DNA from 2 places in the Pseudomonas sp. GW821-FHT01E10 genome. Region 1 is predicted to be linked to the other one. Evidence: riboswitches for the same ligand, from Rfam matches in the RefSeq annotation. Region 1 holds a riboswitch; the other holds the start of a gene.
The links. A riboswitch is a leader RNA that binds a small molecule or an ion and turns the genes downstream of it on or off. The one in region 1 is predicted to bind cobalamin.
Positions count from the first base shown of each region.

Region 2: another riboswitch for cobalamin. It lies ahead of cobO (cob(I)yrinic acid a,c-diamide adenosyltransferase); the one in region 1 lies ahead of AC07V0_RS03580 (CbtB domain-containing protein).

Region 1 is NZ_JBWKWT010000001.1:791,735-806,456, reverse strand. It holds gene metH (methionine synthase) at 1-2,144, opposite strand, end outside; gene AC07V0_RS03605 (fatty acid cis/trans isomerase) at 2,300-4,585, shown strand; gene nfuA (Fe-S biogenesis protein NfuA) at 4,692-5,276, shown strand; gene cobM (precorrin-4 C(11)-methyltransferase) at 5,481-6,227, opposite strand; gene AC07V0_RS03590 (cobalamin biosynthesis protein) at 6,310-6,723, opposite strand; gene AC07V0_RS03585 (CbtA family protein) at 6,720-7,424, opposite strand; gene AC07V0_RS03580 (CbtB domain-containing protein) at 7,436-7,639, opposite strand; cobalamin riboswitch at 7,762-7,989, opposite strand; cobalamin riboswitch at 8,246-8,458, shown strand; gene cobW (cobalamin biosynthesis protein CobW) at 8,561-9,628, shown strand; gene cobN (cobaltochelatase subunit CobN) at 9,632-13,405, shown strand; gene AC07V0_RS03565 (magnesium chelatase ATPase subunit I) at 13,590-14,597, shown strand; gene AC07V0_RS03560 (vWA domain-containing protein) at 14,717-14,722, shown strand, end outside.
Region 2 is NZ_JBWKWT010000008.1:211,956-226,677, forward strand. It holds gene AC07V0_RS16825 (DUF2066 domain-containing protein) at 72-1,121, shown strand; gene AC07V0_RS16830 (AI-2E family transporter) at 1,154-2,227, shown strand; gene hda (DnaA regulatory inactivator Hda) at 2,458-3,162, shown strand; gene AC07V0_RS16840 (C40 family peptidase) at 3,377-4,012, shown strand; gene AC07V0_RS16845 (C40 family peptidase) at 4,179-4,715, shown strand; gene AC07V0_RS16850 (PQQ-dependent sugar dehydrogenase) at 4,844-6,157, opposite strand; gene AC07V0_RS16855 (hypothetical protein) at 6,226-6,810, opposite strand; cobalamin riboswitch at 6,965-7,198, shown strand; gene cobO (cob(I)yrinic acid a,c-diamide adenosyltransferase) at 7,280-7,891, shown strand; gene AC07V0_RS16865 (cobyrinic acid a,c-diamide synthase CobB) at 7,888-9,213, shown strand; gene bluB (5,6-dimethylbenzimidazole synthase) at 9,210-9,860, shown strand; gene cbiB (adenosylcobinamide-phosphate synthase CbiB) at 9,857-10,765, shown strand; gene cobD (threonine-phosphate decarboxylase CobD) at 10,758-11,750, shown strand; gene AC07V0_RS16885 (cobyric acid synthase) at 11,747-13,198, shown strand; gene cobU (bifunctional adenosylcobinamide kinase/adenosylcobinamide-phosphate guanylyltransferase) at 13,241-13,762, shown strand; gene cobT (nicotinate-nucleotide--dimethylbenzimidazole phosphoribosyltransferase) at 13,759-14,722, shown strand, end outside.

The DNA.
Region 1 (14,722 bases):
AACATTTTGCCGGCGCCGAACAGGTCGCCGACGATGTTCATGCCGGCCATCAACGGGCCTTCGATGACTTCGATCGGGCGCGCGAACGACAACCGCGATTCTTCAGTATCTTCAACAATGTGCGTGGTGATGCCCTTGACCAGCGCATGCTCCAGACGCTTGTTGACGTCCCAGTTGCGCCACTCTTCGGTCTCGGCTTCCTTGACGCTGCCGTCGCCCTTGTACTTGTCGGCGATGGCGAGGAGGGCGTCGGTGCCTTCCGGAGTACGGTTGAGGATCACGTCTTCAACGGCGTCGCGCAGCTCCACCGGGATCTGGTCGTAGATCTCCAGTTGGCCGGCGTTGACGATGCCCATGGTCAGGCCGTTGCGGATTGCATACAGCAGGAACACCGAGTGAATCGCCTCGCGCACCGGGTTGTTGCCACGGAACGAGAACGACACGTTGGACACACCGCCGGAGCTCAGGGCGTAGGGCAGTTCGTCGCGGATGTAGGCACAGGCGTTGATGAAGTCCACAGCGTAGTTGTTGTGTTCTTCGATACCGGTGGCCACGGCGAAGATGTTCGGGTCGAAGATGATGTCTTCCGGCGGGAAGCCGACTTCGTTGACCAGAATGTCGTAGGAGCGTTTGCAGATTTCTTTCTTGCGCGCTTCGGTGTCGGCCTGGCCGGCTTCATCGAAGGCCATCACCACCACCGCGGCGCCGTAGCGTTTGCACAGTTTGGCGTGATGAATGAACTGCTCGACACCTTCCTTCATGCTGATGGAGTTGACGATGCCCTTGCCCTGGATGCACTTGAGGCCGGCTTCGATCACTTCCCACTTGGAGGAGTCGATCATGATCGGTACGCGGGAGATGTCCGGTTCGCCGGCAATCAGATTGAGGAAGGTCACCATGGCCTTCTTCGAATCGAGCATCCCTTCGTCCATGTTGATGTCGATCACCTGGGCGCCGGCTTCGACCTGCTGCAGGGCGACTTCCAGGGCCTCGGTGTAGTTGTCTTCACGGATCAGGCGGGCGAACTTGGCGGAACCGGTGATGTTGGTCCGCTCGCCGACGTTGACGAACAAAGAGCTGCGATCGATGGTGAACGGTTCCAGGCCCGACAAGCGGCAAGCCTTGGGGATGTCCGGAATTTCACGCGGGGCGTAACCGGCGACCGCTTTGGCGATGGCTTCGATGTGCCCCGGCGTGGTGCCGCAGCAGCCGCCGACGATGTTGAGGAAGCCACTTTGGGCGAACTCTTCGATGACCTTGGCGGTTTGGGCCGGCAGTTCGTCGTACTCGCCGAATTCGTTCGGCAGGCCGGCGTTCGGGTGCGCCGACACGTGGGTGCTGGCCTTGTTCGACAGCTCTTCCAGGTATGGGCGCAATTCACGGGCGCCGAGGGCGCAGTTCAGGCCGACGGAGATCGGCTTGGCGTGGGCCACGGAGTTCCAGAACGCTTCGGTGGTCTGGCCGGAGAGGGTGCGGCCAGAGGCATCGGTGATGGTGCCGGAAATCATGATCGGCAGCTCGACGCCCAGCTCTTCGTAAACCCCTTGCACGGCGAAGATCGCCGCTTTGGCGTTGAGGGTGTCGAAAATGGTTTCGATCAGGATCAGGTCGGCGCCGCCTTCGATCAGGCCTTTGGTGGCCTCGGTGTAGTTCTCCACCAGTTCATCGAAGGTCACGTTGCGGTAGCCGGGGTTGTTCACGTCGGGCGACAGCGAGCAGGTACGACTTGTAGGGCCGAGCACGCCGGCGACGAAACGCGGCTTGTCCGGGGTTTCCAGGGTCTTGGCGTCCGCCACCTTGCGCGCCAGGCGTGCGCCTTCTACGTTGAGTTCGTACGCCAGGCCTTGCATGCCGTAGTCGGCCTGGGACACCTGGGTGGCGTTGAAGGTGTTGGTTTCCAGAATGTCGGCGCCGGCATCCAGGTAGGCTTTTTCAATAGAGCCGATCACATCCGGGCGGGTCAGCACCAACAGGTCGTTGTTACCTTTGACATCGCTCGGCCAGTCGGCGAAGCGTTTGCCACGGTAATCCTGTTCCTCGAGCTTGTAGCTCTGGATCATTGTCCCCATGCCGCCGTCGAGAATCAGGATGCGCTCTTTGAGGGCGTGCTTGAGAGCTTGAAGGCGAACGCTGCGATCGGACATTTGGACTACTCGGTAAGGCCATGACGAAGGGCCGGGATAATAACAAACCTGTGTGCTTTTGGAGCATATGCCGGTTTTGCATGAATATCGTTCATGTTGGTGCGCGGGTCGGACCGGTAGAATCGCGGCGTTTTCTCATGATCAGGACCAGGGATATGTCGTATCGCGTCGTCACCAGCCTATTGATGCTGTTTTTAAGCGGGGGCGCCGCTGCGCAAGGTCCGGACATTTCCTACGTTCGCGACATTCAACCGATCTTCACCGAAAAGTGCGTGGCCTGCCATGCCTGCTACGACTCCGCCTGTCAGCTCAACCTGGGCAGTGGCGAAGGGGCGTCCCGAGGTGCGACGAAGGCGCCGGTCTATGACGGCGAACGGAGCAAGGCCGCCGCGCCGACCCGGTTGTTTTATGATGCCTTCGGCAAACGTGCCTGGCAGCAAAAGGGCTTCTATTCAGTGCTCGACGCCCAAGGCAGCCAGGCGGCACTGATGGCGCGGATGCTTGAACTAGGCCATAGAACGCCGTTACAACCCAACGCCAAATTGCCGGAAGAGATCGTCCTGGGCCTGAACCGGGAAACGCTGTGCGCCATGCCGGCGGAGTTCGACGGTTACGCCAGCTCTCATCCGAAGGAGGGCATGCCGCTAGCGGTCACCGGTCTTACCGATCAGCAATACCAGACGCTGCAGCGCTGGCTGGCTTCCGGCGCGCCGATCGATCAGCAGGGCCTGGTGCCCAGCGCCAGGGAAGCCTTGGAAGTGGTGCAGTGGGAAAACCTGCTGAATGCGCCGGGCGCCCGGGAGAGCCTGGTCGGGCGCTGGCTGTTCGAGCACTGGTTCTTGGCCCATATCTATTTCAAGGACGGCGAACCGGGGCATTTCTTTCAGTGGGTACGTTCGCGCACGCCGACGGGGCAGCCCATCGACCTGATCAACACCCGCCGTCCGAATGATGATCCGGGCACTCAGGTCTATTACCGTCTGTGGCCGGTGCAAGGCGTGATCGTGCACAAGACCCACATCACCTACCCGCTGAGCGCGGCGAAGATGGCGCGGATCAAGAGCCTGTTTTACAACGGTAACTGGCAGGTCAACGCGTTACCGGGCTATGGGCCGGAGCGGCGGGCCAATCCGTTTGCCACGTTCGAAGCGATCCCGGCCCAGGCGCGTTACCAGTTCATGCTCGATAACGCCGAATACTTCGTGCGTACCTTTATTCGCGGCCCGGTCTGCCGGGGCCAGATCGCCACCGACGTGATTCGCGACAACTTCTGGGCACTGTTCCAGGCCCCGGAACATGACCTTTACATCACCGACCCGAAATATCGCGGCAAGGCTACGCCGTTGCTGGCGATGCCGGGGCAGAACGATGACGTCGGCAGTGTCCTGAGCCTGTGGCACGACTACCGCAACAAACGCAACGAATATGAGGCCCTGCGCCGGGACAGCTATGCCGACTTGCCAGCGCCGAGCTGGTCGACCCTGTGGGCCGGTAATGACAATGCGTTGCTGAGTATCTTCCGGCATTTCGACAGCGCCTCGGTGACCAAGGGCCTGATCGGCGATGTGCCGCAGACGATGTGGCTGTTCGATTACCCGTTGCTGGAACGCACGTATTACCAGTTGGCGGTCAACTTCGATGTGTTCGGTAACGTGTCCCATCAGGCCCAGACCCGGCTGTACTTCGACCTGATCCGCAACGGCGCCGAGCAGAACTTCCTGCGCCTGATGCCGGCCAGCTCACGGGACGGCTATCTCGACGATTGGTACCAGAACAGCGGCAAGTTCAAGATGTGGCTGGATTACGAGGACATCGACAACGACAAGCCGACGGCGCTGACGCTGGACGAAAACGACCCGAAACGCGATTTCGCCTTGCAGCTGCTGTCCCGTTACGGCGAACTTAATGCCAGGCCCGATCCGATCAACCGCTGCGACGGCGCTTACTGCTCGCGGCCGAACATTGATCCGGCGTTGCAGAACGCCGAGCAAGCCTTGAGCCGCCTGACGTCGCGCCCGGCCGCCGGTTTGAAAGTCATCGATCAGTTGCCGGAGGCCACGATGTTGCGCATCGAGACCTCAAGCGGCAAGCGTGAGGTCTACAGCCTGCTGCGTAACCGCGCCCACAGCAACGTGGCGTTCCTGCTCGGGGAGTCGCTGCGTTATCAGCCGGGGCTCGACACGTTGACGATCTATCCGGGTGTTCTGAGCAGCTACCCGAACTTCATGTTCAACATTCCGGCCGGGCAGGTGCCGGCGTTTGTCGACGAGATGGAAAATGCCAAAGACGCCGCGAGTTTCGAAAAAATCGTCGAACGCTGGGGCATTCGTCGCAGTCATCCGCAATTCTGGCAGTATTTCCATGATCTGAGCCGGTACATCCACGACACCGACCCAGTGGAAGAGGGCGTGCTGGACATGAATCGCTACGAGAATCTCTGAAATGCCTGCAACCCGGTGTGGGAGCCACAGTTCCCGACAAAAATACTAGGACTTTGTGCGGCGCGTCGATTGGCGTAAACTGCGTCCAAGCCTGCGAGGAGTTTCCATGACCGCTATTACCATTACCGACGCCGCCCATGATTACCTGGCCGATCTGCTCTCCAAGCAGAACACCCCGGGTATCGGCATCCGCGTCTTTATCACCCAGCCTGGCACCCAGTACGCCGAAACCTGCATTGCCTACTGCAAGCCGGGCGAAGAAAAACCTGAAGATACAGCGCTGGGGCTCAAAAGCTTCACCGCCTATATCGACTCGTTCAGCGAAGCGTTTCTGGACGATGCGGTAGTCGACTACGCCACCGACCGCATGGGCGGCCAACTGACCATCAAGGCGCCAAACGCCAAAGTCCCGATGGTCAACGCCGACAGCCCGGTCAACGAGCGCATCAACTACTACCTGCAAACCGAGATCAACCCGGGGCTGGCCAGCCACGGCGGTCAGGTCAGCCTGATCGATGTGGTCGAAGACGGCATCGCCGTGCTGAAGTTCGGCGGCGGTTGCCAGGGCTGCGGCCAGGCAGACGTCACCCTGAAGGAAGGCATCGAGCGCACCTTGCTCGAGCGTATTCCCGAGCTCAAGGGTGTACGTGACGTGACGGACCACACGCAGAAAGAAAACGCCTACTACTAAGGTGTTCGCTGCGACATAAAAAAACGGTGCCCGTGAGCACCGTTTTTTTATGGATGATCGATAACCTGTGGCGAGGGAGCTTGCTCCCGCTCGACTGCGAAGCAGTCGCAATCCAGCCGATGCATTTTCCAGTGATGAATGCGTTGGCTGATTTTGGGACCGCTGCGCGGTCCAGCGGGAGCAAGCTCCCTCGCCACAAGTGCTTCAGGGTCTGTATAGGTGCGCATGCCCCGCGCGATACAGCGACGATTCACTGAAGTGATCGCTGCCCAGCACTCGACCCACCAGAATCAGCGCCGTTCGGCGAAAACCCTTGGCTTGTACCTTCTGCGCAATGTCCGCAAGCGTTCCCACCACCCAATCCTGATCCGGCCAGGTCGCCCGGTGAATCACCGCGATCGGGCAGTCGGCGCCGTAGTGCGGCAGCAATTGGGCAAGGATCTTCTCCAGATGATTGACCCCCAGGTGGATCGCCATGGTCGCCCCGTGTTGCGCCAGGCTGCCCAGTTCTTCGCCAGCGGGCATGGCGGTCTTGTCGGCGTAACGGGTCAGAATCACGCTCTGTGACACGTCCGGCAGGGTCAGTTCGGCCCCCAAAAGGGCCGCGCAGGCGGCGGTGGCGGTGACGCCGGGAATGATTTCGAAAGGGATGTCGAGTTCACGCAAGTAGCGAATCTGCTCGCCGATCGCGCCGTACAGACTCGGGTCGCCGGAATGCACCCGGGCCACGTCCTGGCCGTTGGCGTGGGCGGTCTTGATCAGCTCGACGATCTGTTCCAGATGCAGTTCGGCGCTGTTGACCACCTGTTCGGCCCGGTGGCCTTCCAACACGGCAGCGGGGACCAGGGAGCCGGCATAGATGATGACCGGGCAGCTACGAATCAGCCGCTGGCCTTTGACGGTGATCAGTTCCGGGTCGCCGGGGCCGGCGCCAATGAAGTAGACGGTCATCGTCGTTTCCTGTCAGAAATAGGGCCTGGGCATGCTTCAGATGAAGAATGCTCATGATCGAAGGCGAGGATTATCGGGGATTTTACGCGGCGCTGGCCAATGCCAGGGTGGCCTGGGCGTATTTTTGTCGTGGAATCAGCAACTTTGCCGGTGCCTGGGCCAATTGTTCGGCCAGGGCCAACGCAGCGCTTTCCGCCACGCCGTAGCAACCGGTGCGTTCAAACGCGATGTCCGAGTGGTGGCTCAGTTGTGCTTGATAGGTCGCCAATTGTTCGCTGCTGAAGTACATCAGCGGCAATGCCAGCTGTTCGGCCAGTTCGATCAGGCCAGGTTCATCGCGCTTGAGGTCGATGCTGGCCAGGGCCTTGATCTCACGAAGCTCGATTTGATGGGCCTGTAGCGCCTGATCGAGCAGCGCCCGCAGCGTGCTGACGGGGCAGCCGCGCTGGCAGCCCAGGCCGACCACCAGGGTCGGCACTGTGCCGTTTTCAGTCATGCGCTGTAATGGCCATCGCTTTTGCGGCGGAACAACCAGGCGCTGATCAGGCCCAGGGCCAGCCAGAACGCCACGTTGGTCAACTGCGAAGCGATTTTGAATTGCGCTTCCAGGGCTTCCGGCGCCAGCATCGAATGGACTTCCGGTTGTGGTGCGCCAATCACATGCGGCACGGCCAGGATCGCCACGCCGAGAACTTTCATCAGCCAGTGACGGCTGAACACGATCAACGCGATGCCGACGGCCGTGGACGCGGCAGTGCCGATCCACCAGATTTGCCGTTGCGCCAGATCTGCCGCGGCAGTGCCCGGCAGCTCAGGCGGCAGGCCGAGAGTCGGAGCCAGCACGAACGTCGCATAACCGGCCAGGCCCCAGAGCAGGCCCTGAGAGGTTTTGGTCGGTGCGCGCAGGGTGTAAAGACCGGCGAGCATCAGGGCGAAACCGACGGCTACCACCAGGTTGCCGCCGGTAGTAGACAGCACGCGCTGCCAGCCGTCTTCCGGTTCCCAGGCTTCGGCATCGTGGGTATGAGCGACTGCGCCCGCGGCGTGCTCGTGGATTTCAACAGCAGCCGGCTCGGATTTTTCGTAGGTCTCGGCCTGCAAAATCAGCGGGGAGACCCAGAAGCTTTGCAGCAGGGTCAATAGCAGGGCGGCCAGCAGCCCGGTGAAACCTGCGGTTTGCGCAATACGCTTGATCATCTCAGCAGGTCTCAATGGCACGGAAAGGCGGAGCTGTGACGGGTATCGTGCGCGGCGTTGTGCACCGCTTCGATGTGCGAGAAACCGGCGAAATACACAAGGCTGGCGCCAAGGATCGACGCACACACGGCGGCGGTCAGGCGTTGAGTCAGGGTCGTGGTGGTGCTGGCGATGCTCTTGTCGGTGTTGCTGGCGGTGCTGCTGATGATCGTCATGGCGCTTCCCTCTGGTCTGTCAGCGGGTGAATAGAGCGCATGAAAATCTCCGCACGCCAAGGGCTCGCAGAGATTTCGAACAGCGCCCGCCCACCGCGGGTTTGTTATTCAGTGAACGTAAAAGTCACTTTGTGTTGCGGGCCGGTCTCCGGGCTCGCGAGGGGCTGGGCTTGCGCCTGGACCTGCAAGCATCACCTTCCCATGCCATATGACCGGCACAGTGGATCTGACGCTTCACTCGCTTACCGTTGCGGGGGCAGCACCGGACTGACATGGCTTTAGAGTAAAGCACATGATTCACCGGTTTCCCGTTTCACCCTGTGAAGGGCACCCGTAACAAGGCGTGTAGGAGAGCATGGGCGAGGGCGGGGAGTCAATTGGCAGGGGTTCTCACTAACACCCAATATCTGTGGCGAGGGGGCTTGGTCCCGCTCGAGCGCATAGCGGTCGCATCGGATTCATGCGGTCTGTCTGTAAGATTTGCAGTGCATGGTTTCACGACTGCTTCGCAGCCGAACGGGAGCAAGCTCCCTCGCCACAGGCAAGCCCCCTCGCCACAGGTGATCGCATTCGCCGACAAGACATTGACCCGCCCCCACACGATGCGTAGCCTTGCGCTTTCGAGGTTCTTCGGCGTCTGTCGAAGCTAAGAAGGGAACGCGGTCGATGCCGCGGCTGCCCCCGCAACTGTGAACGGTGATGTTCGCTGCCACGCCACTGCAAACCCTGTGCAACGGGTTCGCGGGAAGGCGCAGCGAATGCCGGGCCAACGCCCGGCGCACCGTCAGCCAGGAGACCTGCCTCGACACAGATTCTCACTTTCAACCGGGCGGGGTGATCCGGTGGCGAACTCTTCAGGCACGCGTGCCCGCGTTGCCGGTTGTCGTCCCGTATGCCCGCCACCTTGCCAAAGGGCATCCGATGAAAACACTGGCCAAACTCCCCGTCACCATCGTTACCGGCTTCCTCGGTTCGGGCAAAACCACCTTGCTGCGGCACATGCTCGACAACGCCCAGGGCCGTCGCATCGCGGTGATCGTCAACGAGTTCGGCGAGCTGGGAATCGACGGCGAGATCCTCAAGCAGTGCTCAATCGGCTGCACCGAAGAAGAGGCCAGCGGCCGCGTCTACGAGTTGGCCAACGGCTGCCTGTGCTGCACCGTTCAGGAGGAATTCTTCCCGGTGATGCGCGAGTTGGTTGCTCGCCGCGGCGACCTCGACCACATCCTCATCGAAACCTCGGGCCTGGCCCTGCCAAAGCCTTTGGTTCAAGCCTTCCAGTGGCCGGAAATCCGCAGCGCCTGCACCGTTGACGCGGTGATCACCGTGGTCGACAGCCCAGCCGTGGCCGCCGGCACCTTCGCGGCGTTCCCGGATCAAGTGGACGCCCAGCGCAAACTCGACCCGAACCTGGACCACGAATCACCGCTGCACGAGCTGTTCGCCGACCAACTGGCCAGCGCCGACCTGGTAATCCTCAACAAAGCCGACCTGATCAGCGCCGCAGACCTGGCCCGCGTGCGCCTGGAAGTCGCCGAAGAGCTGCCACCGGCGGTGAAAGTCATCGAAGCCAGCAGCGGTCGCTTGCCACTGGACGTGCTGATCGGCCTCGGTGCCGGTTCCGAAGAACACATCGACAGCCGTCACAGCCATCACGATCATCACCATGAAGGTGAAGACGACCACGATCACGACCATGACGCGTTCGACTCCATCTCGATCGAGCTGCCACAAGCCGACGAAAGCCTGCTGATGGACGCGCTGACGCAACTGGTGGTGCAGCACGGTATTCTGCGGGTCAAGGGTTTCGCGGCGGTGCCGAACAAGCCGATGCGCCTGCTGATTCAGGGCGTGGGCACGCGTTTCGACAAGCACTTTGACCGTCAGTGGGGCGCCGAGGAAGCGCGCACCACCCGTCTGGTGTTGATCGGTCAGGCGCTGGACGCCGTTCAACTCGAAGCGCAATTGCGCGCTGCGCTCAGCGTTTAACCCATGCACCTGCTCAGGACCCAGCCCGGCGGTTTCGTGTCGGATGACAACATTGCCGACCTTGGACAAACCCCCGCCGAGCTGGTGATCCTGTGCAGCGGCGATTCCAGTCTGGCGTTGCTCGCCGAGGCGGCGCAGCAGCTGCCCGACGATTACCCGAGCCTGCGCCTGGCCAACCCGATGCAGGTGCAGAATCACGCCTCGGTCGATCTTTATGTCGACGAAGTGCTGCGCCACGCCAAGGTGATTCTGATCTCGCTGCACGGCGGCATCGCCTATTGGCGTTACGGCATCGAGCGTCTGGTGGAGTTGTCCCAGCGCGGTGTGCAGTTGATTCTGGTGCCGGGTGACGATCGCCCGGACCCGGAACTCAGCGATCTGAGCACCGTGGCCCCCGAAGACCGCGACCGGCTCTGGCACTTCCTGCGTCAGGGCGGCATGGCCAATGCGCTCGACCTGTTTCGCTGCCTTGCCAGTCGTTGGCTGGGTCGTGATTATCCATGGTCCGAGCCGCAAACCCTGCCACGCACCGCGATCTACCACCCGCAAAAAAGCCCCGCGCACCTTCAGGATTGGCAAGCCGATTGGCAGGCCGATCAGCCGGTGGCGGCGGTGCTGTTTTACCGCTCGCACTTGCAGGCGGCGAACACCGGTTTCATCGATATTTTCTGCCAGCGTTTGCAGGCGGCAGGGCTCAACCCGTTGCCGATTGCGCTGGCCAGTCTGAAAGAGCCAGGCTGCCTGGCGGTGGTCGAGGACTGGCTGGATGAAGTTGAGGCGGGGGTGATTCTGAACACCACCGGTTTCGCCCAGTCCAGCCCTGAAGCGCCGCATCTGCGGCCGTTTCGTCGCAACATCCCGGTGATTCAGGCGATCTGCGCCCAGGACAACGAGCCCGGTTGGCGTGCCAGCGAGCAAGGCCTCGGTCCCCGTGACTTGGCGATGCACATCGCGCTGCCGGAGCTGGACGGGCGAATCATCAGTCGGCCGATCAGCTTCAAGGATCTGGCGTGGCGCAGCGAGCGCAGTCAGTCCGACGTGGTTTGCTATCGACCACAACCGGAACGCATGGATTTTGTCGCTGAACTGGCGCGGCGCTGGATCGATCTGGCGCGGCTGCCCAACAGCGAAAAACGCATCGCCCTGATCCTCGCCAACTACCCGACTCGCGATGGACGCATCGGTAATGGCGTCGGTCTCGACACCCCGGCCGCGGCGCTGAACATCCTGCGTGCCCTGTACGCCGAAGGTTATCCGTTGCCGGCCGAGTTGCCGGACAGCGGCACCGCGCTGATCCAGCAACTGCTTGGTGGTGTCAGCAATGATCTGGACACTATCGATCAACGTCCGTGCCAGCAAAGCCTGGCGCTGGATGATTACTTTTTGATGTTCAACGCACTGCCCGAAGCCAATCGCGAGGCGGTGCTGCAACGTTGGGGCACGCCCGAAAGCGATCCGATGTTCCGTGGCGGGCGAGTGATGATTGCCGGGTTGCGCTTCGGCCTGACCTTCGTCGGCATTCAACCGGCGCGGGGTTATCAGGTTGACCCGAGCGCGGTCTATCACGACCCGGACCTGGTGCCGCCCCACGGCTATCTGGCGTTCTACTTCTGGTTGCGCAACACCTACGGAGCCCACGGCGTGATCCATGTCGGCAAGCACGGTAACCTCGAATGGCTGCCGGGCAAGGGCGTCGGGTTATCTGAAAACTGCTGGCCCGACGCGCTGCTCGGACCGCTGCCGAACATCTATCCGTTCATCGTCAACGACCCGGGCGAGGGTGCCCAGGCCAAGCGCCGTACGCAAGCGGTGATCATCGATCACCTGATGCCACCGCTGACCCGCGCCGAAACCTACGGCCCGCTGCGCAACCTTGAGTTGTTGGCTGACGAATATTACGAAGCGCAGTTGCTCGATCCGCGCCGCGCCCGGGAACTGCAACGCGACATTCTGCAACTGGTGCGCGACACGCACATTGATCGCGAACTGCAGCTGGACGAGAAGCTCGACAGCGATGCCGACGCGGCGATCTGGTTGCCGCGCCTGGACACTTACCTGTGTGACTTGAAGGAATCGCAGATCCGCGATGGCCTGCACGTGTTTGGCGAGTCGCCGACCGGGCGATTGCGCATCGACACTTTATTGGCTTTGCTGCGCATTCCTCGCGGTGACGGTCGTGGCGCGCAATCGAGCGTGCTGCGGGCGCTGGCCAAGGCGTTCGAATTGGGCTTCGATCCACTGGATTGCGTGTTGGCTGATCCTTGGAACGGTCCTCGGCCGGATGCCTTGCAGGCGGTCAGTGATGAGCTGTGGCGCACGGCGGGGGATACCCGTGAGCGTCTGGAACTGTTCGCCGCGCAGTTGATCGAGCAAGCCTTGAGCGCTGAAATTGCTCCGTTGAACCAGCCAGGCTGGTCCGACGTGAGCGCGATCATCGACAGTTTGCGCGAGGTCGTCGCCCCGCGCCTGGACGCCTGCGGCCCGGCGGAAATGCGCGGCCTGCTGGACGCCCTCAGCGGGCGATTCGTCCCGGCCGGGCCGAGTGGTGCGCCCAGCCGTGGACGGCTGGACGTGTTGCCCACCGGGCGCAATTTCTATTCGGTGGACGTGCGCAACCTGCCGACCACCACGGCGTGGCGCATCGGTTTTCAATCCGCGAACCTGATTCTTGAGCGGCACTTGCAGGATCACGGCGATCACTTGCGTCAGCTCGGCCTGTCGGTCTGGGGCACCGCGACCATGCGCACCGGCGGCGATGACATTGCCCAGGCCATGGCCTTGATGGGTGTGCGGCCGGTGTGGGCGACGGGCAGTCAGCGGGTCGACGACTTCGAGATTCTGCCGTTGAGCCTGCTGGACCGGCCGCGGGTGGACGTGACCTTGCGCGTCTCCGGATTCTTCCGCGATGCCTTTGCCAACCTGATCCGGCTGTTCGACGCCGCCGTGCAAGCGGTCGCCGCGCTGGATGAACCGGACGATCTCAACCCGTTGGCAGCCAAGGTTCGTGCCGAGCGCGAAGCGCTGCTGACGTCCGGTCTGGATGAAGAAGCGGCCAGGCGACAGGCCGGCTGGCGGATCTTCGGGGCCAAACCGGGTGCTTACGGTGCCGGCGTGCAAGGTGCCATCGACGGTCGTTTGTGGCAGAGCCGCGAAGACCTGGCCGAGGTTTACCTGAACTGGGGCGGCTACGCTTACGGCGGCTCCGATGAAGGCACCGCCGCACGCGAGCAGTTCGCCCAGCGTCTGAGCCAGGTGCAGGCCGTGCTGCAAAATCAGGACAACCGCGAGCACGACTTGCTCGATTCCAACGACTATTACCAGTTCCAGGGCGGCATGCTGGCGGCCGTCGAAAGCCTCGGCGGCGCAGCGGCGGCGAGTTATCACGGCGACCACAGTCAGCCGGACTTGCCGAAGATCCGCACATTGAAGGAAGAGCTGAACCGGGTGATCCGTTCCCGGGCGGCCAATCCGAAATGGATCGACGGGATCAAGCGTCATGGCTATAAAGGCGCGTTCGAACTGGCGGCGACGGTCGATAACCTGTTTGCGTTCGACGCCACCACGCAGTTGATCGACGATCACCAGTATGCGTTGCTGGCGGACGCCTATTTGCTTGATCCGGCGACCCGGGAGTTTGTTCGCGAACACAATCCCCACGCCTTGCGCGACATGACCGAGCGCCTGCTCGAAGCGCAGCAACGGGGGATGTGGCAGGAGCCGGGTGAATACCGCGAGGCGCTGGAGAATTTGTTGCTGGACATAGAAGAAGACAGTTAGCCGGTGAGCAAAGGAAATTTGTGGCGAGGGAGCTTGCTCCCGTTGGGCTGCGCAGCAGCCCCAAAACAAAAAACCAGGCTCTGTCAGGCACACCGCATTTTCAGGTTTTACGACTGCTACGCAGCCGAGCGGGAGCAAGCTCCCTCGCCACAGAGTAATCACCGACCATGACCGAGATTTGAACATGACCGACACCCCCCATTTCCCGCTCTCCGCCGTGGTCGGCGCCGATGACTTGAAGCTCGCCCTGTACCTGACCGCCATCGACCCGAAAATCGGAGGCGTGCTGATCGAAGGCCCGCGCGGCATGGCCAAGTCGACCCTGGCCCGAGGCCTGGCGGACCTGCTGGCCAGCGGTCAATTCGTTACCTTGCCCCTGGGCGCCACCGAAGAACGGCTGGTCGGCACCCTCGATCTCGACGCGGCCTTGAGCGAAAGGCGCGCACAGTTTTCTCCGGGTGTATTGGCCAAGGCCGACGGCGGTGTGCTCTACGTCGATGAAGTGAACTTGCTGCCCGACCATCTCGTGGACCTGCTGCTCGATGTGGCCGCCAGCGGCACCAACCTGATCGAGCGCGACGGGATTTCCCATCGGCATTCGGCGAAGTTTGTGCTGATCGGCACCATGAACCCGGAAGAGGGCGAACTGCGCCCGCAACTGCTCGACCGCTTTGGCCTGAACGTCGCCCTCAGTGGCCATACTGCACCCGCCGAGCGCGGCCAGATCATCCGTCGTCGACTGGATTTCGACAGCGATCCGCAAGGCTTCTGCGCCGAGTGGGAAAGTCAGCAACACGCCCTGCGCGAGCGTTGCCAGAAGGCGCGTGCGGCCCTGGCGAGTATCCCGCTCGACGATGCCGCACTGGCGCAGATCACCGAGCTCTGCTTTGCTGCCGGTGTCGACGGCTTGCGGGCCGACCTGGTCTGGCTGCGCGCGGCGCGGGCACATGCGGCCTGGCGCGGTGCGAACGCCATTGCCGAAGAGGATATCGACGCGGTCGCCGAATTTTCCTTGCGTCATCGTCGTCGGGAGCATTCGACCTCTGCGCCGCAAAACTCCCAAGCGCCACAGCAATCCCCTGCGCAAACCCCCAACCCGAACGAAGGTCAGGGCCAGTGGGGCGAAATGCCCGCCCAGGCGCTGCCGGTCGGTGCTCGACGTGAAGTGCCGAGCTGGCCAAAAAAGCCCTAGGCATTCGCCCTCGATCAGACGCGGGGGCGAATGCCAGACCCCGCGCAGGCCGGCTGGATCACGGTAAACAGGGCAAGCGTCACGCCGCCCGTAGCGGATCGGTCAACTGGCCCGGCACCTTGCTC
Region 2 (14,722 bases), on a different contig from region 1:
TGCGGTCACAGCCCTGGCTCAATCGTCTTCATGCGGTCTGTTCCAGCCGCTCTTGTCGTCAGGAATCTTCCATGCGTTTTCTTAAATTCTTGTTCGTGGGCTGTTTATCCGTGGTCAGCCTGGCCAGCCATGCCGAAACCGTCAAAGGCCTCTATCAAGTGCGCCAACCGGTCAGCGGCCAGACACCGGAGGAGCGCGACCAGGCGACTCAGCAGGCGCTGGAAACGCTGGTGTTGCGCTTGACCGGCGATCCCAAGGCGGCGCAAAGCCCTGGCCTTGCGGCCGTGCGCAAAGACCCTCAGCAGATCATCAGTCAGTTCGGCTACGACGCCGGGCCACCGCAAGTGCTGAAAGTCGATTTCGACCCGGCCACCACCGAGCAGGCCTTGCGTCGTGCCGGGCTGGCCGTGTGGGGGGCCAATCGGCCGTCGATCCTCGGCTGGTGGTTGAACGATTCCACCGAAGGTTCGAGCCTGGTCGGCGATGGTCAGGCCAGTGCTGCGCCCTTGCGTCGGGCGGCTCAGCACCGAGGCCTGCCGCTGCGTTTGCCGCTGGCTGACCTGAATGAACAGATCGTCGCCACGGCACCGAATCTGGAAGGTGCCGACCCTGCGCCACTGCGCAGTGCCTCCGATCGTTACAATGCCGATGCCTTGCTGGCGGTGCATGCCCGTGAAGAAGGGGGGCAATGGCAAGCCAAGTGGCGACTGTGGCTGGGCGATCAGAAAGAGGCCGGCAGCGTGCAGGGCGCCGATACCGCCGCCGTGGCCGATGCGGTGATGCTGGCGGTCAGCGAGCGTCTGGCGTCGCGTTTCGTTGCCAAGCCAGGTGTGTCGGGCGAGCAGTTGTTGGAAGTGCAGGGCATGAATCTGGAGCGTTATGCGACGCTTGGGCGTTTGTTGGAGCCTTTTGGCGCGCGTCTGCAAAGTGTCGATGGTGACCGCGTGCTTTATCGCGTCAACGGCAGTGCCGATCAGCTGCGAGCTCAGTTGTCCCTGGCGCAATTGCAGGAGGTTCCGGCCAGTCAGGTGCCGGCACCTGTTCAGCCGGTGACTGTGGGTTCTGCGCCGGCCGCAGCGCCAGCGCCTGCCCCGACGCCGCAGTTGCATTTCCGTTGGTGAGTTTTTTCTTTATATAGAAGCAGGAGTGGTACATGGCCGATACGCGGCGTTGGTTCTGGCTCGGTGGGGTGGCCCTGCTTTGCGCGTTTGTTTACCTGTTGCATCCGATCCTGACGCCGTTCCTGGTGGCGCTGTTGCTGGCCTATCTGTTCGACCCGCTGGTGGATCGGCTGGAGAAGCTCGGCTTGTCCCGGACATGGGGCGTGGTGGCGGTGTTCGCGTTGTTCACGATGGTCCTCACCACGCTGTTGTTGGTGTTGGTGCCGATGCTCGCCAAGCAGCTGTTTCGCTTGTATGAACTGGCGCCGCAGATGCTCGACTGGTTGCAGCACACCGCGTTGCCGTGGGCGCAATCGAAGTTGGGTTTGTCGGAGGGCTTCTGGAAGTTCGACAAGCTCAAGGCGGCGATCAGCGAGCACATGGGCCAGACCACCGACATTGTCGGCGTGGTGCTGAGTCAGGCGACGGCTTCAGGCCTTGCGCTGATCGGCTGGCTGGCCAATCTGGTGCTGATCCCGGTGGTGAGTTTTTATCTGCTGCGCGACTGGGACCTGATGATGGCCAAGATCCGCAGCTTGCTGCCGCGTGATCGTGAAGAGCGTGTCATGACCCTGGCTGGGGAATGCCATGAAGTGCTTGGGGCGTTCGTGCGCGGACAGTTGCTGGTGATGCTGGCGCTGGGTGTGATCTACGCCGCTGGCTTGATGATCGTCGGGCTGGAACTGGGGTTGTTGATCGGTCTGATTGCCGGCCTGGCGGCGATCGTGCCGTACATGGGGTTTGTCATCGGGATTGGCGCGGCGTTGATTGCCGGCCTGTTCCAGTTCGGTGGCGATCTGTATCCCATGATCGGTATCGTCGCGGTGTTCATGGTCGGCCAGGCGCTGGAAGGCATGGTTCTGACGCCGTTGCTGGTGGGTGACCGGATCGGCCTGCACCCGGTGGCGGTGATCTTTGCGATTCTGGCCGGCGGCGAGCTGTTTGGTTTTACCGGGGTGCTGCTGGCATTGCCGGTGGCGGCGGTGATCATGGTTCTGGTGCGCCATGTGCATGATTTGTATAAAGATTCGGATATCTACGGCGGTGTCGACGAGTCTGAGAAGTAAGGCCTTTTGATCGCTCGTCGCGGGCAGCCTGGTTTCACGCCGGGTTTGCCCGTATCCCTCGCGCGGCTGTCACATGCACCGCCAAAGAAACTGTCATAAAACCAGCACGTTAACGCAAACCTTTGATTTTGCTTGTGGTCTGTCGCATTGTGCCGTCAGCTTCACGGGTATAAACTTCGCAAACTTTACACAGAGGCCACTAACGGTTCCTTTGGAACTGTTCAGTCAGCATGAAACCGATTCAGCTGCCCCTAGGTGTGCGTCTGCGTGATGACGCCACCTTTATCAATTACTACCCAGGCGCCAATGCCGCTGCACTCGGCTATGTCGAGCGGCTGTGCGAAGCCGACGCCGGCTGGACGGAAAGCCTGATTTACCTCTGGGGCAAGCACGGGGTAGGGCGCACGCATTTGTTGCAGGCGGCTTGCCTGCGTTTCGAGCAGATGGGTGAACCGGCGGTGTATCTGCCGCTGGCCGAGTTGATGGACCGCGGCATCGAAATCCTCGACAACCTCGAACAATACGAACTGGTTTGCCTGGACGATTTGCAGGCGGTCGCCGGCAAGGCGGATTGGGAAGAGGCGTTGTTCCATCTGTTCAATCGTCTGCGTGACAGCGGTCGGCGTCTGCTGATCGCCGCCTCGACATCCCCGCGCGAACTACCGGTGAAGCTGGCGGACCTCAAGTCTCGGCTGACACTGGCGCTCATCTTCCAGATGCGTCCGCTCTCTGACGAAGACAAGTTGCGTGCCTTGCAGTTGCGCGCCTCCCGTCGTGGCCTGCACCTGACTGACGAAGTCGGTCATTTTATTTTGACTCGCGGTACTCGCAGCATGAGTGCGCTTTTCGAGCTGCTTGAGCGCCTCGATCAGGCCTCCCTTCAAGCTCAGCGCAAGCTGACAATCCCGTTCCTGAAAGAGACGTTGGGCTGGTAAAGGCCAGGTTTTTCGCGGGTTCCGGCATATTCCAGGCGTCAACAAATCCGCTTTCCTGCAAGGGAGCAGGCTGCGCAAAGGTTTAAAATGGGCTTAAGCGCTTAGATGGAAACGAGAAACCGATAAGTCACATAAAGATCGATTGAATTTGCAAATGAGATCGATAGCGGGCATAGTCTCGGCTTCTTTACAACTATCAGCCACGGTCGTGCCCATGCTAAATCGCTTCGCACCCCTCGTGCCTCTCGCACTCGTCACCCTGTTGTTCGGTTGCGCTGCTCACTCTCCAGTGTCCCAGCAAGAGCCACAGCATCAGGTTTCAAATTCAGTTACCGCGCAGTCTTCTTCCGTTCTTTTCCAGGAAGAGCTAGCAACCAATAAAGAACTGGCAGACTTCGCCGGGGGCAAGTCGTATCAGCTTCCGGTTCTGGCTGACAGCATCCTCGAACGTGGCATGTCCCTGATCGGTACCCGTTACCGTTTCGGCGGCACCTCCGAGGCAGGCTTCGACTGCAGCGGCTTCATCGGTTATCTGTTTCGTGAAGAGGCTGGCATGAACCTGCCGCGCTCCACTCGCGAAATGATCAACGTTGACGCTCCGCTGGTGGCTCGCAGCGCCCTCAAGCCGGGTGACCTGCTGTTCTTCGCCACCAATGGCCGTCGCGGTCGTGTCAGTCACGCCGGGATCTACGTGGGTGACAACCAGTTCATCCACTCCAGCAGCCGCAAAAGCGGTGGTGTCCGGGTCGATAGCCTGGGCGACAGCTACTGGAGCAAGACCTTCATCGAAGCCAAGCGTGCGCTCGCAATGGCACCGGCTGCAGCGCCTATCGTCACTGCGCGCCAATAAGCGGACAGTTTACAAGGCGAACTTAAAGTCTTACTTGAAGTTTGCCGCGTAGCCGCTAGAATCCTGATCTATTATTGATGGCAAACCGCCTGCGTTCTGCGCAGGCGGTTTTCTTTTCTGTCTTTGTGGCAGAAAAAAGCCGCAGCCAGATCAGGATGTTCTGTTTATGACGATGTCGGCCCGCCTCGCACTCATGTTCTTCGCAGCGCTGCTCAGCGCCTGCGCCAGCCGCACACCGCCACCTGCGCCGGTGGTTCGCGCACCGATTGTTTTCGGTTCTCCCCAAGCCTTTTCCCCTGCGGCAGAAGACGTGCTGTTTCGCGCGCTCGGTCTGGTGGGGACGCCTTATCGTTGGGGCGGCAACACGCCGGATTCCGGGTTCGATTGCAGCGGTTTGATCGGTTACGTCTATCGCGATGTCGCAGGCATTTCCTTGCCGCGGTCCACACGCGAGATGATCGGCATGCAGGCTCCCGACGTCGGCAAGGAAGGCCTGCAAACCGGCGACCTGATCTTCTTCGCCACCAATGGCGGCTCCCAGGTCAGCCATGCCGGGATCTATGTCGGCGAAGGGCGCTTCGTCCATGCTCCAGCCACGGGCGGCACGGTCAAGCTGGACAGCTTGTCCAAGGCTTACTGGCAGAAAGCCTACCTGAGCGCCAAGCGCGTCCTGCAGCCCGAGCACTTGGCACATAATCCCTAGGGGTTTGTCATGATCGCTCTGGCGGAGTTGTAGGAGCGAGGCTTGCCCGCGAAGGCGGCAGCACAGTCAACATTGATATCGACTGACACACCGCTTTCGCGGGCAAGCCTCGCTCCTACGGACAGACTTTACTTGGCCGCGGAAACGCGCCACACCTTGTTCCCCACATCATCTGCCACCAACAAGCCGCCCTGCTGATCGATCACCACGCCCACCGGCCGCCCCATGGCTTTTCCCTCGTCGTTGAGGAAGCCGGTAAGCACATCCAGCGGCTGTCCGCTCGGTTTGCCGGCGCTGAACGGCACGAAAATTACTTTGTAGCCGCTGTGCGGTTTACGGTTCCACGAGCCATGCTGGCCGATGAAGGCGCCTTGGGTGAACGGCGCGGGCAACTTGCTGCCTTCGGCGAACGTCAGGCCCAGCGACGCGGTATGGGGCCCCACTGCGTAGTCCGGTGCAATGGCCTTGGCGACCAGATCAGGGTTTTGTGGCTCGACGCGAACATCGACATGTTGCCCGTAATAGCTGTAAGGCCAGCCATAGAACCCGCCGTCCTTCACTGACGTGATGTAGTCCGGCACCAGGTCGCTGCCGATTTCGTCACGCTCGTTGACTGCGGTCCACAGAGCACCGCTTTGCGGCTCCCAGGCCAGGCCGTTCGGGTTACGAATCCCCGAGGCGAAGATTCGATGGTTGCCGGTGGCGCGATCGACTTCCCAGATCGCCGCGCGACCTTCCTCCTGATCCATGCCGTTTTCACCAACGTTGCTGTTCGAGCCCACGGTGACGTACAGCTTGCTGCCGTCCTTGCTGGCGATGACATTTTTGGTCCAGTGGTGATTTCGCGTGCCGCCCGGCAAATCGACCACTTTGATTGGCTGTGACTTGATCGCTGTCTCGCCGTTTTCATAGTGAAAACGCAGCAAACGGTCGGTGTCGGCGACATACAGGTCTTTGCCAACCAGGGTCATGCCGAAAGGCGAGTTGAGGTTTTCCAGGAACACCGTGCGGGTTTCGGCGACGCCGTCGTGGTCCTTGTCCCGCAGCAGAGTGATGCGGTTCGGGCTGGGGACGCCAGCCCCGGCGCGGCCCATGACTTTGCCCATGATCCAGCCGCGAATGCCATTGCTGTCATCGGATTTGGACGGCGCGTTGGTTTCGGCCACCAGTACGTCGCCGTTGGGCAGCACATAGAGCCAGCGCGGGTGTTCGAGGTTTTCGGCAAACGCTGCTACTTGAGTGCCTGCGGCGGCGACGGGTTTTTTACCCTGAGGCCAGCCGATCGCCGGGGCGATGTTCACCGTCGGGATCAGGGTTTTGTTCGGTTCCGGCAGCTTGGGCGACGGTCCGGTGCCGTCCGAGACTTGCAGGCTGGAGGTTTCACCACAGGCGGCGAGCCCTCCGGCGAGCGCGATGATGAGAATGAGCTGGGGTTTGCGCATTACTGATCTTCCCTATGAATGCATTGACGTAATCATAGAGAAGCGTAAACACCCGATGGTTCAACCGGTCAGCCGCGGGCCTCCTTGAACAGCACGGCGATCCCCGGATGGTAGTTGCCGGTTTCATTGCGCAACTTGCGGTAGGCGTAAGGGAAATACCAGGCCACGGCGCAGGTGTGCTCCTTTTGCAGGTCGTCGAGCATGTCCTGGAGTTCTTCCGGGGTGGCGCTGTGCTGGGCTTTTTGTGGGGCGACAAACAGGCAGCCGAGTTTCAGGTCGCTGGTGTAGCTGATGCGCTTCGCGTCGCTGGTGATGTCCGCCAGTGCCTGGGTCAGGTTCAGGTTGTTGACCCGCGGCCAGCGCTGGGTGGCCTGCAGGTACGCGCGTTCTTCGCTGGTGGCGATAAACAGATCGGCGCGGGCGTTGCGTTCGCCTTCTTCGGTCTGTTTGCGCGACGGTGTTTGCTGCAGCGTGACCATTTCCGCCATCCAGGCTGCGGCAGAGAGCAGGCCGAGGTTGGCGTTTTCGTCGTACCAGTAAGGCGTATCGTTATCGCCGCGCACGGCGTTGTAGCGGTCGATACAGTCAAACCAGCGTTCCAGCACCGGGCGCAGGAATTCCAGCTTCGGATTGCTGATGATCATGCCTTGCATGTGGCTCACCCTTGTTATTGTGTTGTGAGGTTGTGGCTCTTTGATATCACTGCTGGCAGTGTGGCACAAGATTGGCGTCAGATAATTGATCAGCGGCAGTTATTCGCCGGAAGGCGTCCCGTCTTTAATTGACGCTCCACCCCCAACCCTCTAACCTTCGCGGCTTGTTTCAGGTGCTCTGTGGCCTTGGTCGACAGAGTGAAACAGGGAAGCCGGTGAGTGGATTTCTTCCAGCGAAGAATGATCACGATCCCGGCGCTGCCCCCGCAACGGTAAATGAGTGAAGACTGCGCCTGATGCCACTGTGTCGATGAACGATGCGGGAAGGCGCGCAGTTGGCCCCGAGCCGCTCATGAGCCCGGAGACCGGCCTGATCCATTCAGCGGCATCACGGTGGGCGATGCCAGGCTTCTTGCCGTCTATTCTTGTGCCTGCCCGCCGTTATCCAGCCTCAACGGAGAGCTCCCCCATGACTGATACCCCCGATCGTGACGAACGCCATCTGGCGCGCATGCTGCGCAAAAAAGCCGTGATCGACGAACGCATCGCCAATTCGCCGAATGAATGCGGCCTGCTGCTGGTGCTGAGCGGCAACGGTAAAGGCAAAAGCAGTTCGGCGTTCGGCATGCTGGCGCGCTCCATGGGCCACGGCATGCAATGCGGTGTGGTGCAGTTCATCAAGGGGCGCAGCAGCACTGGCGAGGAGCTGTTCTTCCGGCGTTTCCCGGAGCAGGTGCGTTTTCATGTGATGGGCGAGGGCTTCACCTGGGAAACCCAGGACCGCCAGCGTGACATCGCCGCCGCCGAAGCTGCGTGGGCGGTGTCCCGCGAACTGCTGAGCGATCCGTCGATTGGCCTGGTGGTACTCGATGAATTGAACATCGCCCTCAAGCACGGTTACCTCGATCTCGATCAGGTGCTCAGCGACTTGCAGGCCCGTCCGCCGATGCAGCATGTGGTGGTCACTGGCCGTGGCGCCAAACCGGAGATGATCGAACTGGCTGACACCGTCACCGAAATGGGCATGATCAAGCACGCCTTCCAGGCCGGGATCAAGGCGCAAAAAGGCGTCGAGTTGTGAATCAACCACGTCAATGCCCGGCGGTACTGATTGCCGCGCCGGCCTCCGGTCAGGGCAAGACCACCGTCACCGCCGCGCTCGCCCGCTTGCACCGCAATCAGGGGCGCAAGGTGCGTGTGTTTAAATGCGGCCCGGACTTTCTCGACCCGATGATTCTCGAGCGCGCCAGCGGTGCACCGGTCTATCAGCTGGACATGTGGATGGTCGGCGAGCAGGAAAGTCGTCGTCTGTTGTGGGAAGCTGCTGGCGAAGCTGACCTGATTCTCATCGAAGGCGTCATGGGGTTGTTCGACGGTACGCCGTCCAGTGCCGACCTGGCGCGGCATTTCGGTGTGCCGGTGCTCGGCGTGATTGACGGCACCGCGATGGCGCAGACGTTTGGCGCACTGGCCCTGGGGCTTGCGCGCTATCAGCCGGATTTGCCGTTTGCCGGTGTGTTGGCCAACCGGGTTGGCACCCTGCGTCATGCGCAATTGCTCGAAGGCAGTCTGACAGAAGGCTTGCGCTGGTACGGCGCGTTGTCCCGGGAGACCGGCATCGAATTGCCGAGTCGGCACCTCGGCCTGGTACAGGCCAGCGAATTGAATGATCTCGATCTGCGCCTCGATGCAGCCGCCGCCTCGCTGGCCAGCAGTTGCGACGTGGCTTTACCGCCGGCCGTGGAATTCGCCGCGCCTGAAGTGATCGCCGCCGAACCATTGCTGGCCGGTGTGCGGATTGCCGTGGCCCGGGACGAAGCCTTTGCGTTTACCTACGGCGCGAGCCTGGATCTGCTGCGGGCGATGGGCGCCGAGTTGTCTTTCTTCTCGCCGATCCGCGACCGCGAGTTGCCGGAGGCAGACAGCCTTTATCTGCCGGGTGGTTACCCTGAATTGCACCATGTGGCGTTGTCACAAAACACGCCAATGCTGACCGCCATCCGCGCTCATCACGCAGCGGGCAAACCGTTGCTGGCCGAGTGTGGCGGCATGCTGTATTTGTTGGATTCGTTGACCGATGTCGAGGGTACTCGCGCTGAATTGGTTGGCTTGCTGACCGGTGATGCGGTGATGCAGAAGCGTTTGGCGGCGTTGGCCTTGCAGGCGGTGGAATTGCCCGAAGGTTTGCTGCGCGGGCACACCTATCACCACTCGCTGACCAGCACCGAGCTTGAGCCGATTGCGCGTGGCCTGAGCCCCAATGGCGGGCGAGGGGCGGAGGCGGTTTATCGTGAGGGGCGGATGACGGCCTCTTATGTGCACTTTTATTTTCCGTCCAATCCGGCGGCGATTGCTGCGTTGTTGGCGCCCGATCGTGAAGCCGTCATCGCGAGCAGGCCATGACAGAAAACGCCTTTTCCGAAGTCGAACGCGATGCGGTCTACCGGGCCATCGGCGAACGCCGTGACATGCGCCACTTCAGCGGCGGCACGGTCGAGCCCGAGTTACTGAGGCGCCTGCTCGAAGCCGCGCACCAGGCGCCGAGCGTCGGCCTGATGCAGCCCTGGCGGTTCATCCGCATCAGCGACCGGGCGCTGCGCGGACAGATCCAGCAACTGGTGGAGGAAGAACGCGTCCGCACCGCCGAAGCCCTCGGCGAGCGCTCCGACGAATTCATGAAGCTCAAGGTCGAAGGCATCCAAGACTGCGCCGAAGTGCTGGTCGCTGCGCTGATGGACGATCGCGAACGGCATATTTTCGGCCGTCGTACGTTGCCGGAAATGGACATGGCCTCGCTGTCCTGTGCCATCCAGAACCTTTGGCTGGCGTCCCGCGCCGAAGGCCTGGGCATGGGCTGGGTGTCGCTGTTCGAACCGCAAGCCTTGGCGAACCTGTTGGGTTTACCGGTCGGGGCCAAGCCTTTGGCCGTTCTTTGCCTGGGGCCGGTCAAGGAATTCTATCCAGCGCCGATGCTGGTACTCGAAGGCTGGGCGCAAGCGCGTCCGCTCAACGAGTTGCTGTATGAAAATTATTGGGGAGTGAGTCAATGAGTGTGGCGTTGTTGAGTGTCGCCGCGGTCGCGCTGGATGCGCTGCTGGGTGAACCCAAACGCTGGCATCCGCTGGTGGCGTTCGGTCGTTTTGCCGATCGCATCGAACAACGTTTCAACTCCGCTGGCCGCGGTTGGCGCAGTCACGGGGTGACGGCCTGGGTGATGGCGGTCGTGCCGCTGACCTTGCTGGTCACCGCGCTGTCCTGGGCACCTTATGTTGGCTGGATCGTCGAGATTCTCGCGCTCTATTGCGCGCTTGGCATGCGCAGCCTCGGCGAGCATGTCGAGCCGGTGGCCAAGGCCCTGCGCAGCGATGATCTGGTTGAGGCGCGCACACGCGTCGGTTATCTGGTCAGCCGTCAGACCAGCGAACTGGACAAAACCGAAGTCGCCCGCGCCGCCACCGAATCGGTGTTGGAGAACGGCAGCGATGCAGTGTTCGCCGCGCTGTTCTGGTTTGCCGTGGCGGGTGCGCCCGGTGTGGTGCTCTATCGTCTGAGCAACACCCTGGATGCGATGTGGGGTTATCGCAACGAACGCTTCGAGCGTTTCGGCTGGGCTGCCGCAAAGATCGACGATGTCCTCAACTACATTCCTGCACGCCTGGTGGCGTTGACCTACGCACTGTTGGGCAAAACCCGACTGGCGCTGAAATGCTGGCGCACCCAGGGGCCGACCTGGGACAGCCCGAATGCCGGGCCGGTGATGGCGGCTGGTGCCGGTGCGTTGGGTGTCGAGTTGGGCGGGGCGGCGATTTATCACGGCGAACTGCATCAGCGTCCGCAGTTGGGCGAAGGCGTGCCGGCGGATGCCGATTCCATCGACCGTGGCTGGCAATTGGTCCAGCGCGGGGTATGGTTATGGCTGCTGATTCTCTGCGTGGGGGCTGAATTCTATGCTTGAACACGGTGGCCGGTTGCGCAAGGCAGCACTTGAATACGGTATCGCCGAAGCCGATTGGCTCGACCTGTCCAGTGGTCTTGCGCCCTGGCCATTCCCGGTTCCGGATATCCCGCTGCGGGCCTGGGCACGTTTGCCGGAAACCGATGACGGTCTGGAGCAAGCTGCCTGCGACTATTACGGTGCGGCCCAGGTGTTGCCCGTGGCCGGTTCGCAAATGGCGATTCAGTTGCTGCCGCGTTTGCGCAGGGCCGGCAAGGTCGGTGTGCTGTCGCCGTGTTACGCCGAGCACGCCGAAGCCTGGCGTCGCAACGGTTATGTCGTGCGTGAAGTCCTGGAGTCGGAAGTCGATTTCTTTCTCGACAACCTGGACGTGCTGGTGGTGGTCAATCCGAACAATCCCACGGGTCTGAGCCTGACCCCGGCCCGCCTGCTGGATTGGCATGCGCGGCTGGCCCAGCGCGGTGGCTGGTTGGTGGTGGACGAGGCGTTCATGGACAACACACCGCATTTGAGTCTGGCACCGTTCACCAACCAGATCGGCTTGATCGTGCTGCGTTCCTTCGGCAAGTTTTTCGGCCTGGCCGGTGTGCGGCTCGGGTTTGTGCTGGCCGAGCGCAAGTTGCTCAAACTGTTGGCCGAGCAGGTCGGGCCTTGGGCGGTCAGTGGGCCGACCCGCGTCTTGGGCCAGGCGTGCCTGACGGATACGGACGGGCACACCCGACAGCGCATTCGCACTGACGAAGCTGGCGAGCGTCTGGCGTTGCTGCTTGAGCAGTATGGTTTCAAACCTCAGGGCGGTTGCGCGTTGTTCCAGTGGCTGATCACCGAGCGCGCCCAAGCGCTGCATGAATTCATGGCCCGGCGTGGCATTCTGCTGCGGTTGTTCACCCACAACAGCAGCCTGCGTTTTGGTTTACCTGCGGATGAAGCGGACTGGTCGCGCCTCGAACAAGCCCTGCAAATCCATGCCAAGGAAAACCCATGACAACGTTGATGGTGCAAGGCACCACATCCGATGCCGGTAAAAGCACACTGGTGACGGCACTGTGTCGCTGGGTCACGCGCCAAGGCGTGAGCGTGGTGCCGTTCAAGCCGCAGAACATGGCCCTCAACAGTGCGGTGACCGCCGACGGTGGCGAGATAGGTCGCGCTCAGGCGGTGCAGGCCCAGGCTTCAAACCTTGAACCGCACACCGACATGAACCCGGTGCTGCTTAAACCCAACAGTGATACCGGCGCCCAAGTGATCATCCATGGCCGCGCCGTCACCACCATGAATGCGGTCGCCTATCACGACTACAAAGCCATCGCCATGCAGGCGGTGCTGGCCTCCCATGAACGGCTGAGCGCGGCGTATCCGCTGGTGTTGGTTGAAGGGGCGGGCTCGCCGGCCGAGATCAACCTGCGCGCCGGCGACATCGCCAACATGGGGTTTGCCGAGGCGGTGGACTGCCCGGTGGTGCTGATTGCCGACATCAATCGCGGCGGAGTTTTCGCGCATTTGGTCGGTACGCTGGAGCTGCTGTCGCCGAGCGAACAGGCGCGGGTCAAAGGCTTCATCATCAACCGTTTTCGCGGCGACATCGCCTTGCTGCAACCGGGGCTGGACTGGCTGGAAGCGCGCACCGGCAAACCGGTGATCGGCGTGTTGCCTTATGTGATGGACCTGCATCTTGAGGCCGAGGACGGCCTCGATCAGCGTCAGGCCGACAAGGCCGATCAAGTGCTCAACGTGGTGGTGCCGGTGCTGCCGCGCATCAGCAACCACACCGATTTCGATCCACTGCGCCTGCATCCGCAAGTGGACCTGCAATTCATCGGCCCCGGCCAGGCGATTCCACCGGCCGACCTGATGATTCTCCCGGGTTCGAAAAGCGTACGCAGCGACCTCGCGTACCTGCGGAGCAACGGCTGGGACTCGGCGATCGCGCGGCACTTGCGCTACGGCGGCAAAGTGCTGGGAATCTGCGGCGGCCTGCAAATGCTCGGTGAGCAGGTGCATGACCCGCTGGGCCTCGAAGGCGCGCCGGGTTCCAGTGCCGGTTTGGGTTTGCTGGCGTTCGAAACGCAGCTCGAAGAAGAGAAGCAGTTGCGCAACGTACGTGGGCGTCTGGCGCTGGAAGATGCGCAGGTCAGCGGCTATGAAATTCATGCCGGCGTGACCACCGGGCCGGCGCTGGAAAACGCCGCCGTGCAGCTGGACGATGGTCGCAGCGATGGTGCGCAAAGTGCCGATGGGCAGATTTTCGGTACGTACCTGCATGGCCTGTTCGAATCACCGGCGGCGTGCAGTGCACTGTTGCGTTGGGCTGGTTTGCAGGAGGTGCAGGAGGTGGATTACCACGGGTTGCGCGAGCGCGATATCGAGCGGTTGGCGGATCTGGTGGAGAAGCATCTGGATACCTCGCTGTTGCGTGAACTCTGCGGTTTTTGAGGTGGCTGCACTGGCCTCATCGAAGATTTTAAGGAATGAACCATGCTGCAACTGATCCTCGGCGGCGCCCGCTCCGGCAAAAGTCGTCTGGCTGAAAAGCTGGCGACTGACAGTCAGCTCCACGTCACTTACATCGCCACCAGCCAACCCCTGGACGGTGAAATGAACGAGCGGGTGGCCCATCACCGTGCCCGTCGTCCGGCCGAATGGGCGTTGATCGAGGAACCGCTGGAGCTGGCCCGCGTACTGCGCGAAAGCGCCGGCGTCGACCGTTGCGTGCTGGTGGATTGCCTGACGCTGTGGCTGACCAATCTGCTGATGCTCGACGACGCCGAGCGCCTGTCGGCCGAGCGCGAGGCCCTGCTGGACTGCCTGGCATCGTTGCCGGGTGAAATCATTTTTGTCAGCAACGAGACCGGAATGGGTGTCGTGCCGCTGGGCGAATTGACTCGCCGCTATGTCGATGAAGCCGGTTGGCTGCATCAAGCCTTGGCCGAGCGCTGCCAACGTGTCGTCCTGACCGTCGCCGGCCTGCCCCTGACTTTGAAAGGAACTGCATTATGACTCACACCTGGTGGCTGAACCCGTGCAAGCCAATCGATGCACAAGTGGTCGAACAGGCGCAGGCGCGTCAACAGCAACTGACCAAGCCTGCCGGTTCCCTCGGCCAGCTCGAAGCGGTGGCGGTGCAACTGGCCGGGTTGCAGGGGCAGGTCAAGCCGACCCTCGATCAGCTGTGGATCGCGATTTTTGCCGGTGACCATGGCGTGGTCGCCGAAGGGGTGTCGGCGTTTCCGCAGGAAGTCACCGGACAGATGCTGCACAACTTCGTCAGCGGCGGCGCGGCGATCAGCGTGTTGGCGCGGCAGTTGGGCGCGTCCCTTGAAGTAGTCGACCTCGGCACCGTTACGCCGTCATTGAATCTGCCGGGTGTGCGTCACCTGAACGTCGGCCCGGGCACGGCGAATTTCGTCCAGGGCCCGGCGATGACTCAGGCCCAGGGCGAACTCGCCTTGCAGGCTGGTCGCGACAGTGTGCAGCGCGCCATCGCGGCAGGCGCGCAGTTGTTCATCGGCGGCGAAATGGGCATCGGCAATACCACGGCGGCCAGCGCCTTGGCCTGTGCTTTGCTCGATTGCCCGGTGGTGCACCTGGCCGGACCGGGCACTGGCCTGAACGCGGCGGGTGTCAGCCATAAAGCCCAGGTCATCGAGCGCGCCTTGGCGTTGCATGGTGCTCAGCGTGGCGATGCGCTGCAAACCTTGTTCAACCTCGGCGGTTTCGAAATCGCTGCGCTGGTTGGCGCGTACCTGGCTTGTGCTCAGGAAGGCGTCGCGGTGTTGGTCGACGGGTTTATTTGCAGCGTCGCCGCGCTGGTGGCGGTGCGTCTGAATCCGGCCTGTCGTGAGTGGTTGCTGTTCGGTCATCGTGGTGCCGAGCCAGGTCATCGCCATGTGCTGGAAACCCTGAACGCCGAACCGTTGCTGGACCTCGGCCTGCGGTTGGGCGAGGGCAGTGGTGCGG